DNA from 3 places in the Streptomyces sp. NPDC028711 genome. Region 1 is predicted to be linked to each of the others. Evidence: riboswitches for the same ligand, from Rfam matches in the RefSeq annotation. Region 1 holds a riboswitch; each other region holds the start of a gene.
What was found. A riboswitch is a leader RNA that binds a small molecule or an ion and turns the genes downstream of it on or off. The one in region 1 is predicted to bind cobalamin.
Positions count from the first base shown of each region.

Region 2: it holds a riboswitch for cobalamin, as region 1 does, so the genes downstream of both, ACZ4VK_RS08755 (energy-coupling factor ABC transporter permease) here and ACZ4VK_RS12965 (ABC transporter substrate-binding protein) in region 1, are expected to answer to the same signal.
Region 3: it holds a riboswitch for cobalamin, as region 1 does, so the genes downstream of both, cobN (cobaltochelatase subunit CobN) here and ACZ4VK_RS12965 (ABC transporter substrate-binding protein) in region 1, are expected to answer to the same signal.

Region 1 covers NZ_JBVHUJ010000003.1:421,710-425,598, reverse strand. Annotated here, with positions in the region: gene ACZ4VK_RS12985 (ScbR family autoregulator-binding transcription factor) at 1-152, opposite strand, end outside; gene ACZ4VK_RS12980 (CsbD family protein) at 335-508, opposite strand; gene ACZ4VK_RS12975 (hypothetical protein) at 611-838, opposite strand; gene ACZ4VK_RS12970 (cold-shock protein) at 1,218-1,424, shown strand; cobalamin riboswitch at 1,546-1,670, shown strand; gene ACZ4VK_RS12965 (ABC transporter substrate-binding protein) at 1,758-2,813, shown strand; gene ACZ4VK_RS12960 (FecCD family ABC transporter permease) at 2,930-3,889, shown strand, end outside.
Region 2 covers NZ_JBVHUJ010000002.1:649,768-653,656, forward strand. Annotated here, with positions in the region: gene ACZ4VK_RS08740 (ATP-binding cassette domain-containing protein) at 1-421, opposite strand, end outside; gene cbiQ (cobalt ECF transporter T component CbiQ) at 418-1,167, opposite strand; gene ACZ4VK_RS08750 (energy-coupling factor ABC transporter substrate-binding protein) at 1,174-1,722, opposite strand; gene ACZ4VK_RS08755 (energy-coupling factor ABC transporter permease) at 1,719-2,420, opposite strand; cobalamin riboswitch at 2,450-2,683, opposite strand; gene ACZ4VK_RS08760 (PTS-dependent dihydroxyacetone kinase phosphotransferase subunit DhaM) at 2,963-3,403, opposite strand; gene dhaL (dihydroxyacetone kinase subunit DhaL) at 3,400-3,889, opposite strand, start outside.
Region 3 covers NZ_JBVHUJ010000007.1:1,538-5,426, reverse strand. Annotated here, with positions in the region: gene ACZ4VK_RS21910 (precorrin-8X methylmutase) at 1-208, opposite strand, end outside; gene ACZ4VK_RS21905 (cobalamin biosynthesis protein CobG) at 205-1,467, opposite strand; cobalamin riboswitch at 1,543-1,679, shown strand; gene cobN (cobaltochelatase subunit CobN) at 1,719-3,889, shown strand, end outside.

The DNA of each region.
Region 1 (3,889 bases):
TCGAAGTGGAAGTGGAGCGCGCCGGGGCTCACGCCGGCTCCCGCGCTGATCGCGGTCAGCGTGGCGAGGGTGTAGCCGTGCTGGTCGAACTCCCTGGCCGCCGACCTGATCAGCGCGTCGCGGGTCCGTGCGGCCCGCTCTTGTTTCGTCACCGATGGCTCCAGTAGCACCAGGCCGACATCAAACCGACTGATTGGTATTGTACGAGCTTTTCGGGTGACTTCGGGGTTCGCCGGGCAGGCGGCAACGGGAAGAGTGGTTCGGGTGTCTCCACGGGCGGGGAACGCGAACGGCCGGCGGACCGGGTGCCCGGTCCGCCGGCCGTTCGCGTTCCTCAGTGCTTGAACGCGTCCTTGGCCTTCTCACCCGCCTGCTTCGCATCGCCCTTGACCTGCTCGGCCTTGCCCTGCATCTCCAGGCTCTCGTTGCCCACAGCCTTGCCGGCGGTCTCCTTGGCCTTGCCCTTGGCGGTCTGCGCGGCGTTCTTCGCCTTCTTACCGGCGGACATGCGACACCTCCTGAGCTCTGTCTCGTCCCTGCGACTTCCCCGGAACGGGAGAGATACGCATGTCGTCCACGGGACTGGCAGGACGTAGGGGGCTCGTGGGGCTCACGGGTGCGGTCTCCGCTGCTCCTCGCGGCCGAGCCCGGGGGTCTGTCGCTTGGCGGTGCTGCCGTGCGCGTCGTCCTCGTCGGGTTCCGGCCCGCCCAGCACGGCCTCCTCCGCCTCGCGCCGTGCCTCCGCGTCACCGCTCTCGCCCTCCGCGCCGGACGGTGTGGTCCGCGGAGGCTCGGGGTGAGCGTCCTGGTCGCTGCCGTGCCTGTCGTGGTGGCTCATGGTCCTCTCCCTGACGTCGCTCGCACGCGCCCCGGTGGCCGCCGGTGGCACGAGGTGCTGCTGCCCGATGGCGTCCGGACGAAACAGCGCCTCACGGGATCTTTCGGGCGCCCGTGGGAGTGGAGTCACCACGGATGGAGTGAGGGCAGGGTGAGGCCCGGTGTCGGACACGGGGGATCTCCGGCACCGGGCCTCTGTTGAAGATTGTACGAGACTCGGGGGAGGGGCGCGCACACCAGGGCCGAAGAGCGTCCGCCCGGGCCATGGTCAACGGGCGAAGAGCGCGCCGACGGGGTACAAGTCCCCTGAGACGCGGATGCGGCCGGGACGGGCGCCCTCTCCCCTCGGCCGTGTCGCCCATGACGACGAGGAGGCCGCCGTGGAAGGCAGAAGCAACGGGTTCGTCCAGTCCTTCAACCGCGCCGGCGGGTACGGATTCGTCCTTCCCGTGGGCTCCGAGGAACAGGTCTACTTCAGCGCCGCGGACATCGAGGGCGAGCAGCACTCGCTCTCCGAGGGACAGCAGGTCTCCTTCGTCCTCGTCCTCGGTGACGGCCGCTTCGAGGCGAGGGAACTGCGCGTCTGACGTCCCAACGGCGCGGACACGTGCCACCGGTGGCGCCCCCGGGCGGGGGAGCGGGCCGGTGGTACTGTGCCGAGGCCAGTCGTACCTTTGCACGCACCCGAACGGGGTACGCGCACGGGTCAGGGAATCCGGTGCGAGACCGGAACTGACGCGCAGCGGTGAGGGCGACGGGCGGAGCATCGGCCACTGGGCGGCACGACGGCCCGGGAAGGCGCTCCGTCCGGATGACCCCGAGTCCGAAGACCTGCTGGCGGCCCCGGAGGCACGCTGTCGGCCGGGGAGCTCCGTACGACAGGCTCCGCGTATGAGCCGTGGCCGCAGAGGAAAATTCCCGTGCCCTTCGCACATCCCGCCCGCTCCGCCGCCCTCCTGCTGGCCGGCGCCCTGCTCCTGACCGTGACCGGTTGCGGCGGCGGATCCGCCGTACAGCCCTCGAAGAACACGTCCGGCGGCCCGCGGCAGGGGTACCCGGTGACGATCGACGACAACTGCGGCCGGCGGGTCACCGTCGAGGGGCCGCCGCGGCGGGCCGTCGCCCTCGACCAGGGGACGGCGGAGATCATGCTCTCCCTCGGTCTGGCCGACCGCATGGTGGGCACCGCCACCTGGACCGACCCCGTGCTCAAGGGCCTTGAGAAGCAGAACGCGAAGGTCCCGCGCCTCGCCGACCGCTACCCCTCCTTCGAGAAGGTGCTCGACGCCGAACCCGACTTCGCCGCCGCGTCCTTCGCGTACACCCTCGGCAAGGGCGGGGTGGCTCCCCGCGAGCGGTTCGAGGAGCTCGGCGTCCCCACCTACCTCTCGCCCACCGACTGCGTCGGCAAGGACAACAGCGGCGACGGCGACGGCATCCGCACCCGGCCCCTGACCATGGAGACCGTGTACGGCGAGATCCGCGACCTGGCCCGGGTGTTCGCGGTCCCGGAGCGCGGCGAGAAGCTGGTCGCGGAGCTCTCGTCCCGGGTGACGAAGGCCACCGCCGGGGGCGACTTCGGGGACGTCACGGTCCTCTACTGGTTCGCCAACGCCGAATCGCCCTACATGGCGGGGTGTTGCGGCGCGCCCGGCATCGTCACCCGCGCGCTCGGCGCGAAGAACGTCTTCGACGACACGCGCGCGGAGTGGCCGCAGATCAACTGGGAGACGGTCGCCGACCGCGACCCCGACGTCCTCGTCATCGGCGATCTGACCCGCCGCTCGCAGTCCGCCGAGAGCGCCGCGAAGAAGATCGAGTTCCTGGAGTCCGACCCGGTCACCCGGAACATGACGGCGGTACGGAAGAAGCGGTACGTGCTGCTCAGCGGGCAGGCCATGAACCCCACGATCCGTACCGTCGAGGGCGTCGAGAAGGTGGCGGCGGCCCTCCGCACGTACGGTCTCACGAAGTGACGCCGAACCCGCCCGGCGCCGTGACCGTGCCGCCGTCCGGTGAGGCCGAACCCCCGCCCGGCGCCGTGACCGTGCCGCCGCCCGGTGAGGCCGAACCCCCGCCCGGCGTCGTGACCGTGCCCCCGCCCGGTGAGGCCCCCACCCCGCCCCGCGACCTGACCGTGCCGCCGCCCCGCAAGGCGGCGGGCGTCGCCTCGGCCGGTCGGGCGGCCGCCGTCGTACGCGGAGGGGGCGCGGCGCTGTTGTGGACGGTGGCCGGCCTCGCCGTCCTGGCCGTTTCGGTGGCCGTCGCGATCACCATCGGCCCGGCGGACATCGGCGTCGGCGACGTCTGGTCCGTGGTCGCCGCCCATCTCGGCGGAGAGGCCCCTGAGGTCTCGCCGATCAGGGACGGCATCGTGTGGGAGCTCCGGCTGCCCCGCACCCTCCTCGCCGCCGTCTGCGGAGCCGGACTCGCGGTCTGCGGCGCGGTGATGCAGTCGCTGCTGCGCAATCCGCTCGCCGACCCCTTCGTCCTCGGCGTCTCCTCGGGCGCCTCGACCGGCGCGGTCGCCGTCGTCGTCCTCGGCGTCGGCGGAGGCGTCCTCTCCGTCACCGGAGGGGCGTTCCTCGGAGCGGTGCTCTCCTTCGCGCTCGTCCTGCTGCTCAGCCACACCCTCGGCGGCTCGACGGACCGGGTGGTGCTCGCGGGCGTCGCCGCGATGCAGCTCTTCTCCGCCCTCACCTCCTTCGTCGTGATGACGGCGGCCGACGCCGAGACCACGCGGGGCGTGCTCTTCTGGCTGCTCGGCTCGCTCGGCGGGGCCGGCTGGGGTGACGTGGGGGTGTGCGGCGCGGTGCTCGCGGCGGCCCTGTTGATCTGCGGCGGGTACGCGAGGACCCTGGACGCGTTCGCGTTCGGCGAGGAGGCCGCCGCCGCGCTCGGTGTCGCCGTCACCCGGACACGGCTCGTCCTGCTGTGCGTCACCGCCCTCCTGACCGCCGCCCTGGTCTCCGCCGCAGGAGCGATCGGCTTCGTCGGCCTGGTCCTGCCGCACGCCGCCCGCGCCCTGGCCGGCCCGGGGCACGCCCGGCTG
Region 2 (3,889 bases), on a different contig from region 1:
CCGTGATGTCCAGCGCCTCCAGGGCCTCCGCCACCCGGAGCCGTACCTCCTCCTCCGGCAGCCCGAGATTCATCGGACCGAACGACACGTCCTGGGCCACCGAGGCGGCGAACAGCTGGTCGTCCGGATCCTGCACGACCAGCTGCACGGTGGTCCGCAGCCGGGTCAGCCCCTTCCGGTCGTACGCCACCTCCGCCCCGTCCAGGAGCAGCGACCCGCTCCCGCACCGAAGGCCGCCGCTCAGCAGCCGCAGCAGCGTCGTCTTCCCGCTGCCGTTGCGGCCGAGCAGCGCGACCGCGCGCCCCTCCGCCACCGAGAAGTCCACGCCCGACAGGACCGCGGGCCCGTCCTCGTAGGCGAAGCCCGCGTTCACCAGCTCCACGACGGGGGTCGCGGAGGGCGGAGGCGTCGTTGACGTCACGGCAGGAACCTTTCCAGTACGAGGGTGAGGGCGACGAGCCCGGCGAGGAGCACGCCCGTCGTGGCGAGGAACCGGCGGGAGAGCGCGCACGCGGGCACGAGAACCCGCAGCGTCCCGTCGTATCCCCGCCCGGCGAGCCCCGACTGCAGGCGCTGCGCCCGGTCGAAGGCCCGTACAAAGGTGGTCGCGCCGAGACCGGCGAGCGAACGCCAGGTCGCGGCCCGGGTGGTGTGCCCGAGCCGTGCCGCCTGCGCCTGCCGGATCTTGGACAGCGCGTCGAGCAGCAGGAAGATGATCCGGTACATCACGAGCGCGACATCGACCACGGGCGCCGGCACCCCCGCCCGGACCAGCCGGGGCAGGACGTCGGAGACCGGTGTGGTGAACGCGAACAGGAGCACGCCGAGCGAGGCGGACGCCGTCCGCAGGAGCAGTTCGACCGCCTGGACCGGCCCCTCCGGGGCGAACGCGACCAGACCCCGGTCGCCGCCCACTTCGAAGAGCAGCGGAATCGCGCCCGTGACACAGAACCCGAGGGGGATGCGGAAGGCCCGCCACAGCGCCCGGCCCGGCACACCGGCCGGACCGAGCAGCACACCGAGCGTGGCCGCGGCCACGAGCGGCGCGCCGGGCCAGGGCGGCAGGGAGACCGCGCACAGGGTCAGACCGAAGCCGAGCAGCGCCTTCTCGGCGGGATGGCGGCGGCGCCAGCGACTGCTGTGCGCCGCCGCGTCGATCGGCAGCATCGGCGGCTACGCGTCCCGTCCGTCGAGGCCGGCGCCGCCCCCGGAGCGGTCCCCGCCCCGGCCCTTGGCGCCACGCCCGGTGGCGGGACCGGCGCCGATGCCCGGGTCGATGTTCCGGCCGGCGTCGATGCCCGGGTCGGTGCCATGACCATCGGCCGTACTCGGGGCCGCGCCCACCGTGTCGGTGATGCCCTGACCGTCCCCCACGGCTCCGACCGCGACCTCACCCTCCCCGACGCCCCGGGCCGCCTCGGCCCTTGCCGCCCCCTGCCTGCGGCCCCGCCGCAGACCGAAGTAGTACGCGAGGACGCCCGCGCCCAGCGCCGCCTGAAGGGAGAACAGCGCGGACTCGATCTCCCCGGACGGCGGCTCGTACAGGGGGCTGAACCACGGCTCGTAATCCGGCCGGAGCTCCGTGATCGCGGTCTCCGCCTCCGCGTCAGCCCCCGTGAACGGCTCCTCCTTGTGGTCCCCGAGCCCCAGTGCCAACGGCAGTACGGCGAGCGCCGCGACGACGAACAGCAGCAGCGCGTTGATCTTCGTGTTCCGGCTCATCGCGCGCTCGCCTCCTTCTCGCGTCGCGCCGCCGTGCGTCCGCCGAGGACGCCGAGCCGGGTGAGTTCGCCCTTGCTGGACTGCGTGAGCAGCCGCATCACGAGCACGGTGAGCAGGCCCTCGCTCACGGCCAGCGGGATCTGCGTCACCGCGAAGATCCCGCCGAACTTGGCGAGCGCGCCGACCACACCGCTCCCCGGGTCGGGGAAGGCGAGCGCCAGCTGCACGCTGGTGACGCAGTACGTGGACAGGTCGGCGACGAACGCCCCCGAGAAGACGGCGACCATCAGGGGCGCACCGGACCGGCGAAGGAGCAGGTACGTCCCGTATCCCGCCCAGGGGCCGACGATCGCCATCGAGAAGACGTTCGCGCCGAGCGTGGTCAGCCCGCCATGGGCGAGCAGCAGGGCCTGGAAGAGGAGTGTGATCGTCCCGAGGACCGCCATGATCGGCGGCCGGAACAGGATCGCACCGAGACCGGTACCGGTCGGATGCGAGCAACTACCCGTCACCGACGGCAGTTTGAGCGCCGAGAGGACGAAGGTGAAGGCGCCGGAGGCGCCGAGCAGAAGGGTGGACTCGGGGTTCGACCGTACTTCACGGGTCAGCGCGCGGACCCCGTGGACGACGAACGGCGCGGACGCGACGCCCCAGGCGGCCGCGTGCACAGGGGGCAGATACCCCTCGGCTATATGCATGGTTGGGAGACCCTCTCCAGCACCTCGTGGATGGACAACGCACCCTGGCCGGTCTCCTGGCTGACGGTCATACGTCCGGACTCCGCCTTCCCACACCACGACGGTCTCCCGTCGCGGTCCAGTGGCTTCCCCGAGGGTGTTCCCCCCGAGGGTGGAGCCGGACCTCCCGATCACAGTGGCGAGGGCCGCACCGGTACTGCACCGGTTTCCCGTACACCAAGGCGCTGTGACACTAGTGCGTTGACCAGGTACATCACAACACGGTCGCCACGCGGTGCGGCTTCTCGCTCACTCCACGCAGTCATTCCACGGGGCAGGGCACACGCCTCACGCGGTCATTCCGGGCATCGGGGACATGCCCCCTGGGGAGCTCATCTCCGAGGACGCGGACACGCCCTGACCAGGTGATTCCTGTCGCCAGGCCGCACACTTCGCGCAGTCGTTCCTGGCGGCGGACCGCACACCCCGTGCGGTCATTTCCCCGGCGGGCGCACACCCTCGCGACGGTCACTCCGCCCGACAGGCGTACGCCCCCCGCCCAGTCACTCCTTGCGATAGCCGTACGCCTCCGCAGCCGCAGCCGCCACCGCGTCGAGATCCCCGCCGGCGCTCGCCGTGACAAGCGCGGCGACCGCGCCCTCGACGAACGGCGCGTCCACGAGCCGCGCGCCCTCGGGCAGCTCGTCGCCCTCGGCGAGCAGCGCCTTCACGGTGAGCACGGCGCTCCCCAGGTCGACCAGGATCGCCACTCCGGCGCCCCGGTCCACGGCCTTCGCCGCCTGGCTGATCAGCTCGGAACTCGTCCCCAGGCCACCGTCCGGGGTCCCGCCGGCGGGGGCGATCGGCGCCAGGTCGCCGCCGCCGGAGAGCCCCCGGGCCAGCTCGGCCACGGCGGTCGCGACGGCGGCGCTGTGCGAGACGAGCACGATGCCGACGGGCGCGGAACCGCCGGGGGCCGCCGCGCCCTCGGCCACGGGGCTCATGACGCCCCCTCCGTACGCGCGGTGTCGTCGAGCGCGGCGAACAGCAGTGCCGAGGAGGTGGCCCCCGGATCCTGGTGCCCCACCGACCGCTCGCCCAGATAGCTGGCCCTGCCCTTGCGCGCCCGCAGGGGTACGGTCGCGAGGGCGCCCTCCTCGGCGGCGGTACGGCCCGCCGCGAACGAGGCTCGCAGGCCCTCCACGGCAGGAACGAGCGCGTCCAGCATCGTCTTGTCGCCCACCTGCGCACCGCCCAACTGGGACACGGCGGACACACCGGAACCGAGGGCCTCGGCCAGCTGCTCCCTGGTGATCCGCTCGGCGTCGCCGAGGGTCTTGCCGGTACGGCGCAGCAGCGTGCCGTACAGCGGTCCCGACGCGCCGCCGACGGTGGAGATCAGCTGCCGTCCGGCGGTGGTGAGCACGGCACCGGGCGCAGCGGGCGGCTCCTTGGCGAGTGTCTCCGTGACGGCGGCGAACCCCCGCCTC
Region 3 (3,889 bases), on a different contig from region 1:
CGCGGGCGCTCGCGACGACCCCGGGGGAGTACGCGAGGTCCCGCACGAGGTCGGTCATGCCGCAGGCGTGGATCATCCGGACCGCCACCTGGGCGACGTCGGCGGGCAGGCCCGCGAGATCCGCCTCGGCGCGGATCGTGGCAAAGGACTGACGGTAGATCTCCGTCCCGTCCTTCTCGTAGTCGAACATGGTGTCGCTCTCGCTCATCTCGTATGGGGCGTGGGAATCGACGGGGCGCGGGCCGCCGCGACGGCTTCGGACAGGGAGGTACGGGGGGTGGGGACGCCGTCCACCAGATAGGTGTCGTCGCCGGTGGCGGTGGCGGTGGCGAGGACGTCGACCCAGGCGCCGTACGGGTGACCGCAGCGCCGCTCGCACCCGGAGAGGTGCACGGGCAGCGGCCCGGCGGGCACGGTGAGCGCGTCCGCCCGGACGTCGGCGAGGGACTTGGCGCAGCCGGGCCGTCCGGTGCAGGCGGAGACCCCGGCCAGGGGGGCGTCGGGGCGGGTGATCAGGCCGTGCGCCGCCAGGTCGCCGAGCCGGCCGGCCGAGGCTCCCACGACGACCGCTCCCCGCCACGGCGTGAGCCGGACCTCGTCGGCGGGCAGCAGGGCCCGCAGCTGAGCCGCGGTCAGCCGGCCGAGGGGCGCGAGGACGTGCAGGGCGCCGCCGGGCAGGACCCCGGGCGCGGGCGGCGTGGACGCGGGCGGCGGCGGTACGGGTACGGGCTCGGCCGCGATCCCCGCACGCGCCAGGGCCCCGGCCCAGTCCGGCACATGGGCGGCGGGCAGTTCCCGGGGCCGCCAGGCCCCGCTCCCTGCCGCGTCGGCGGCGTCGAGGAACGCGAGGGCGGCGACGAGGGCGGCCCGTACGGCGTCGGCCGCGGCGAGCCGGAAGACCTGCCGGTCACCGGGCCACAGCACGGCGGTCCCGTCCGCCCCTGCGATCAACTTCACATCCCCGCCGAGCGTGGCCACGTCCCCGCGCCCGTCGTCGAGGACGAAGAGGAAACGGCCGGAAAGCGCGGCCGCCCGGGGCTCGGCGCAGAGGGCGGAGTCAAGGTCGCGCGCCCACAACTGCACGTCCGCGCATCCGAGTCCGTCGAGGCCCGCGGTGGGCGAGGCGACGATGTTGCGGACGCGTTCATGGGTGGCGGAGGGCAGCAGGCCCGCCTCCGCGAGGAGCGCCGCGAGCTCCGCGCCGCAGCCGTCCGCGAGGCCCCGCAGCTCCGCGTTTCCGCGCGAGGTGATGCTGATCCGCCCGTCGCCGAGGGTCTCCGCCGCGACCGCGAGCGCCTCGACCTGAGGAGGCGTCAGACGGCCTGCGGGCAGGCGGAGTCGGGCGAGACGGCCGTCCTCCGCGGGGTGCAGACGCAGCGCCCCGGGGCAGGCGTCGCCTCGGTCCCGTATGCGGGCTTCGCCCGGTTCGGGCGTCGTGGACGGGGTGGGCGGCATGGCGGCGAGCATACCCACGGGCCACCGGCCGCCCACCGGGTGTGATCAGGCCGACTCGACGGCCCGCCCCGCCCCTGGGCGCCACGATCTAGGATGCAGATCGGCATGGGGTCCCAGGACCCCGGGGAGGAAGCCCGGTGAGAATCCGGCGCGGTCCCGCCACTGTGAACCCGTTCTGGAAACGGAACGAGTGAGTCAGGAACTCCTGCCGTCCATACGACCACCCGGGGCGCGGACAACCCCGAGGAAGGCCTGCGCTCGCCATGCTTCTGCTGCTGTCGCACTCCGACACCGACCTGCTCAGCGCCCGCGCGGCCGGCGGCCCGGTGGAGTACCGCTTCGCCAACCCCGCCCGACTCCCCCTCGCCGAGCTCCCCGGCCTCCTGGACGGCGCCGACCTCGTCGTCGTACGGCTCCTCGGCGGCCTCCGCTCCTGGGAGGACGGCTTGGACGCGGTCCGCGCGGCCGGAAAGCCGGTCGTCGTCCTCAGCGGCGAACAGGCACCCGACGCCCAGCTGATGGAGACGTCCACCGTGCCCATCGGCGTCGCCACCGAGGCGCACGCCTACCTCGCGCACGGCGGCCCCGCGAACCTGGAGCAGCTGGCCCGCTTCCTCTCCGACACCGTCCTGCTCACCGGCCACGGCTTCGAGGCCCCGGCCGCCGCCCCCACCTGGGGGCCCCTGGACCGGACCGTGAAGAACGACAGCGGCCCGACCGTCGCCGTGCTCTACTACCGCGCCCACCACATGAGCGGGAACACCGCCTTCGTCGGCACGCTCTGCGACGCGATCGAGGACGCCGGCGCGCGGGCGCTCCCGCTGTACGTGGCATCCCTGCGCGCCCCCGAGCCGGAGCTGCTCGACACCCTTCGTGGCGCGGACGCGATCATCACCACCGTCCTCGCCGCCGGCGGCACCAAGCCCGCCGAGGCGCAGGCCGGCGGCGACGAGGAGGCCTGGGACGCGGGGGCGCTCGCCGCGCTCGACGTGCCGATCCTGCAGGCCCTGTGCCTGACCGGCTCGCGGTCCGCCTGGGAGGAGAACGACGAGGGCCTCTCCCCGCTGGACGCCGCGAGCCAGGTCGCCGTCCCCGAGTTCGACGGCCGGCTCATCACCGTCCCGTTCTCCTTCAAGGAGATCGACGAGGACGGCCTGCCCGCGTACGTGGCCGATGCCGAGCGTGCCGCCCGCGTCGCCGGGATCGCCGTACGGCACGCCCGGCTCCGCCACATCCCGAACGCCGAGAAGAAGCTGGCGCTCGTCCTCTCCGCGTACCCGACGAAGCACTCCCGCATCGGCAACGCCGTCGGCCTCGACACCCCCGCCTCCGCCGTCTCCCTGCTCCGCCGTCTGATCGCCGAGGGGTACGACTTCGGGCCGGTCGAGGAGCTTCCCGGCCTGGTCTCCGGCGACGGCGACGAGCTGATCTACGCCCTCATCGAGGCCGGTGGCCACGACCAGGACTGGCTGACGGAGGAGCAGCTCGCCCGCAACCCGGTCCGCATCCCGGCCGCCGACTACAAGCGCTGGTACGCGACGCTCCCCGAGGAGCTGCGCGGCCACGTCGAGGAGCACTGGGGCCCGCCGCCCGGCGAGATGTTCCTGGACCGCTCCCGCAACCCCGAGGGCGACATCGTCCTCGCCGCGCTCCGGCGCGGGAACCTGCTGATCCTCATCCAGCCGCCGCGCGGCTTCGGCGAGAACCCGATCGCGATCTACCACGACCCCGATCTCCCGCCGTCCCACCACTATCTGGCCGCCTACCGCTGGATCGCCGCCCGCGCCGAGGACGGCGGTTTCGGCGCCGACGCCATGGTCCACCTGGGCAAGCACGGCAACCTGGAGTGGCTGCCCGGCAAGAACGCCGGCCTGTCCGCCGCCTGCGGCCCCGACGCGGCACTCGGCGACATCCCCCTGGTCTACCCCTTCCTGGTCAACGACCCGGGCGAGGGAACGCAGGCCAAGCGGCGCGTCCACGCGACCCTCGTCGACCACCTGGTGCCGCCGATGGCCCGCGCCGACTCGTACGGCGACATCGCCCGCCTGGAGCAGCTGCTCGACGAGTACGCGCAGATCTCATCCATGGACCCGGCGAAGCTGCCCGCGATCCGCGCCCAGATCTGGACGCTGATCCAGGCCGCCAAGCTCGACCACGACCTGGGTCTCCAGGAGCGCCCGGAGGACGACGGCTTCGACGACTTCCTGCTGCACGTCGACGGCTGGCTGTGCGAGGTCAAGGACGCCCAGATCCGCGACGGTCTGCATGTCCTCGGCGGCGCCCCGGAGGGCGAGGCCCGCGTCAACCTGGTCCTCTCCATCCTGCGCGCCCGCCAGATCTGGGGCGGTACGCAGGCCCTGCCGGGCCTGCGCGAGGCGCTCGGTCTCGACGAGTCGGCGGCGACCCGGACAACCGCTGACGAGGCGGAGGCGAA